2 regions of the Salinivibrio sp. YCSC6 genome follow, and region 2 is predicted to be linked to the other one. Evidence: riboswitches for the same ligand, from Rfam matches in the RefSeq annotation. Region 2 holds a riboswitch; the other holds the start of a gene.
What was found. A riboswitch is a leader RNA that binds a small molecule or an ion and turns the genes downstream of it on or off. The one in region 2 is predicted to bind lysine.
Positions count from the first base shown of each region.

Region 1: it holds a riboswitch for lysine, as region 2 does, so the genes downstream of both, lysC (lysine-sensitive aspartokinase 3) here and E8E00_RS08600 (Na+/H+ antiporter NhaC family protein) in region 2, are expected to answer to the same signal.

Region 1 covers NZ_CP039516.1:2,584,904-2,587,104, reverse strand. Annotated here, with positions in the region: gene lysC (lysine-sensitive aspartokinase 3) at 20-1,405, opposite strand; lysine riboswitch at 1,491-1,675, opposite strand; gene E8E00_RS11965 (alanine--glyoxylate aminotransferase family protein) at 1,903-2,201, shown strand, end outside.
Region 2 covers NZ_CP039516.1:1,875,456-1,877,656, forward strand. Annotated here, with positions in the region: gene E8E00_RS08600 (Na+/H+ antiporter NhaC family protein) at 1-1,267, opposite strand, end outside; lysine riboswitch at 1,353-1,533, opposite strand; gene E8E00_RS08605 (H-NS family nucleoid-associated regulatory protein) at 1,810-2,201, shown strand, end outside.

The DNA.
Region 1 (2,201 bases), 710 kb from region 2:
CTGGCTTTTCTTTTGGGTGTTACTCAAAAAGCTGTGTATGTAAACGCTGCACCACCTCGGTGGCACTGTCGTCATCAACCACCATACAGACATTGTGATTACTCGCGCCATAACAAATCATGCGCAAGGTGGCGGTATCTAAGGCGTTAAATACCGGCGTCACCGCCCCCGGAGTATGACGCATCTCATTACCAATTAAGGCGACCACAGCCAAGTGTTGGCAAACGTCAACATGGCACAAGGTCGAGAGTTCCTCCAAGGCGGCATCAGGCAAACGGGGCACCTCACCTTGTGTATTGGTTTGATCGAGCGTCAAAGACACACTGACTTCGGAGGTCGTGATCAGATCGACGGAGATCTGATAGCGCGCTAGGATCGCGAAGACGTTGGCAAGAAAGCCATACGCTTGGAACATCGTCAAACTGGTCAAGGTCACCATGGTTTGATTTCGGCGCAACGCAATGGCGCGGAATAGGGGGGATGATTCCGCGTGTTCTCGAATCCAAGTCCCGCCTTTTTCCGGCGCACAGGCCGCCCCGACAAAGACAGGAATATGCTGGCGTACCGCGGGTAATAGCGTGGACGGGTGGAGCACTTTGGCGCCAAACGTCGCCATCTCCGATGCTTCACTAAAGCTGATCTCAGCAATAGGACGTGCTTTGGCAGCGAGGCGTGGGTCGGTAGTATAAATGCCCGGTACATCGGTCCAAATCGCCAAGCTTGTTGCCCCGAGCGCTTCGGCAAACAAAGCGGCACTGTAGTCGCTGCCTCCTCGGCCAAGAGTGGTCGTTCGTCCTTCTTTGTCGGCACCGATAAATCCTTGGGTCACGAGAATGTGATTGTCTAGCTGCGCATTCAAGCGCTGACACTGTTGCTGAGTCAGGGCGATATCTGGAATAGCGTGACCAAATTGGCTATCCGTTTTCAAATATTCGCGGGCATCAATCCGAGCTGCGGGCAGGCCAAGGTGGACGAGCAAGCGAGTAAACAGGTGCGTAGAGGTAAGCTCGCCACAGGCAACCAAGGCATCGGTAAGCGCTTCGCTCGGGGCCTCACAGGCTTGCTCACTCAAGGAGATAATCTGCTGGTGGAGCGTTCGCACTGCTTCTTGGGTGTGATGACAAGCGGGCAAAGCTGCCAGTATTTGCTGGTGGATAGCGTCTATTGCATCCAGTGTGTTTTGGCGTAAGACATCGTTTTTTATGCCTTGGGCTAAGGCGACAAGATGGTTAGTGACGCCGGCACATGCGCTAATTACTACAAAACGGGTCTCGGGATGGCGCATAATCACTGCGGCACTTTGTTGCATGGCGGCAAAGGTGCCAACACTGGTGCCGCCAAATTTAGCGACTGAAATAGATGGTAACGGGTTCACGTCCTTTTCCCCTTTTGAGCTCGTGCTCATTGATTCAACATATTTAAAAGTCAGTGGGGAACATCAGAAGTCACGTCGCAAACGCGAGCAAAAAGGAAGAGCAAACGGCAGGCATTCTGCCAGAAGCGCTCCACCTGTCTGTCCAAATGGATGACAAGTGACAGCCTGAAGGATTCAGCCTTCATGGCCGGCGGCTCCTTACCCTGTCGGAACCCCCTCGGCATCGCCTCCCCTGATTATCACGCCTTGGAGTAGGGCTCCGCGTGATAACTGCCTGAGTGATGCACCTCTTCTGTATGTTCGGCCATGTGTTGATCCACATGGTGAGTGGTTACATTACGGGCGCTGGTGAGTGGTTGTCAACCGCCAATTGAGTTGCAAAGCGACGATCAGGCACCTATATCGCTGCTATCCGCCACCTGTTGAATATGCGCTCTAGCACGTAAGTTCGCAATGTGACAATGGGGCGATGAACACAAAGTATGCTATAACGGAAAGCGCAAATTTAGCAGACACAAGGATAGGTTATGGCAACTTCAATTTCCGATATCCGCTCATTTCAGCCGATAGAGCGCACCCTGATGGGCCCTGGCCCGTCTGATATTTCTCCGCAAGTTTTGCAGGCGTTGAGTCGTCCGACGTTGGGACACCTCGATCCCCTTTTTATTGCGATGATGGATGAGGTCAAACAGCTCTTACAATATGCCTTTCAGACCGAGAATCCGTTTACCATTGCGGTCTCTGCCCCCGGGAGTGCAGGAATGGAAGCGTGCTTCGTTAACCTTGTAGAGCCCGGTGATACCGTGATTGTCTGCCGCAATGGGGT
Region 2 (2,201 bases):
CCAGATCGCCCGCGATCGGTAGCATGATACCAAAGGTTCCCCATGAGGTGCCGGTCGCAAATGCCATCACTGCCGCGAGTGAAAAGAGCACAACAGGGAGTAGCTCAGATGGCATATTGCCCTGCACCAATGAAGACAGATATTTACCCGTTTGCAAGTCGCCGATGATATGGCCAATAGACCATGCAAACAGCAGAATAAGAATGGCCCCAAACATGGATTTCGCCCCGACCCATAAGGTTTTGCTGATCGCAGGCGCACCAATCCCTTGTTTGATCGTCATGGCTAAAGCAACGATAAGTCCCGCTGCGCCTCCCATCAGAAGGGACATGCCTACATCAGTATTCTCAAACGCGCCGAGTACTGAGAAAGATACATCGTCACCCGCTAACGCTTGTGCACCGGTGTAGAGCATCGCACTGATGGTCGCCACAACGAGGACCACAATCGGTAACACCAGATCAGAAACCGTGCCGTGCTCGCTTTCTTCAATCCCAAGATCGTCACAAAGATCGGCACAATTGTCGCTTTCATCCCCTAAGCGACTGCCTTTTTTTGCTTGGTATTCAAATTGACGCATGGGGCCAATATCAAGCTGAAACCAAATCACTGCAAAAACCAGCAGAAGCGCAAAGATTGCATAGAAGTTCATCGGGATCATGGTGACAAAGGCGCCGAGCGGCGTGTAATCAGTCACCCCATGTGCGACTAAAATCGAGCCGATGACGGTAATGATATAAGCGCCCCAGCTCGAAGCGGGGGTGATAACACACATAGGTGCAGCAGTCGAATCGAGAATATACGCAAGCTTCGCTCGAGACACATGGAAGCGATCGGTCACAGGGCGCGAAACAGCCCCCACCGCCAAGCTATTAAAATAGTCATCTACGAAAATAAATACGCCCAAAAAAGCCGCCAGTAGCTTTGCTCCTCGTTTGCTTTTAATTCGGCTCTGTGCCCAATTTGCAAACGCTCGTGTTCCTCCAGAGAGCGACAATAAAGCGGTGATCATCCCGAGTAGTACGAGGAAAGCAAGAATACTCATATTCCAGCTATTAATGCTGCCGTCAGCCACAAATAGGCCGGCAACCACATCAAAAAGGTATTGCGCCGATGTCCCTAGGGAAAAGTCAGCGAGTAGTAAGGTACCGAGTACAATCCCCATGCCTAGCGACAACAGCACGCGGCGTGTTGCAATGGCAAGGCCCAAAGCCAGCAAGGGTGGAAGTAACGATAAAGCGGATGAAGAAAAGTCTGTTAAGTTCATGATCTCAATATCAACCAATTGGTTGGAGATCTACTGCAGAAACGAAGACTGGTAAGGCGTGGTAACACACAGCAAACAACTTGCCTCCTACAGTAGCGCTCCATAGTGTGTCCTAATTACTATGGCAGTGCTGCTCCTATTCGGTAACAGCCCCAGCACAGTCGGCATGATGGCCTTACTGGCTTCGGCGTTGGCTCCTTTCATGTGCGGTCACTGGCATCACCCTCGTGCACATTACTTATAAACAACGCACCTCTACGTTAAGAGTGGAGCATTCTACACAAGATGTTCACTATCGCAACTGTTCACGCACAAAAAGCCACCACTTAAAACGTCACACTATCAAGTGTCGATGAAATCAGTCGCAATCACTCAAAATTTGGGCATATTTAAAAAAACACCCTTAAATATGGGTAACAAATATTGCGAACAGAAAATAAATAATGAAAAATAGGCATTAACTATTTTATGTAATATTGTATATTTCACTTATACTGTTACCATCCGTTCAATTAACATATAAATCAAATAGGAACCCAATAATGTCTGATGCAATGAAAGCGTTACTTAACCTACGCAGCTTACGTGCTGTCGCGAAAGAAATGACCGCCGAGCAACTTAAAGAAGCGTTAGAAAAGCTGCAAACCGTCGTTGAAGAACGTGAAGAGATTGAGCGTCAAGCGCAAGAAGAAGAAAAAGCACGCCTAGCGAAACTAGAAAAATACCGTGAGATGTTAATCGCCGATGGTATTGAACCTGATGAACTCATGAAATTATTAGGTGGTGCAAGCAAGTCTAAATCAACAGGCAAGCGCGCGGCACGCCCTGCTAAATATCAATACACTGATAGCGACGGCTCGGTAAAAACATGGACCGGTCAAGGTCGTATGCCGAAAGTGATCCGTGAAGCAACCGAAAATGGTAGCGCGAAATT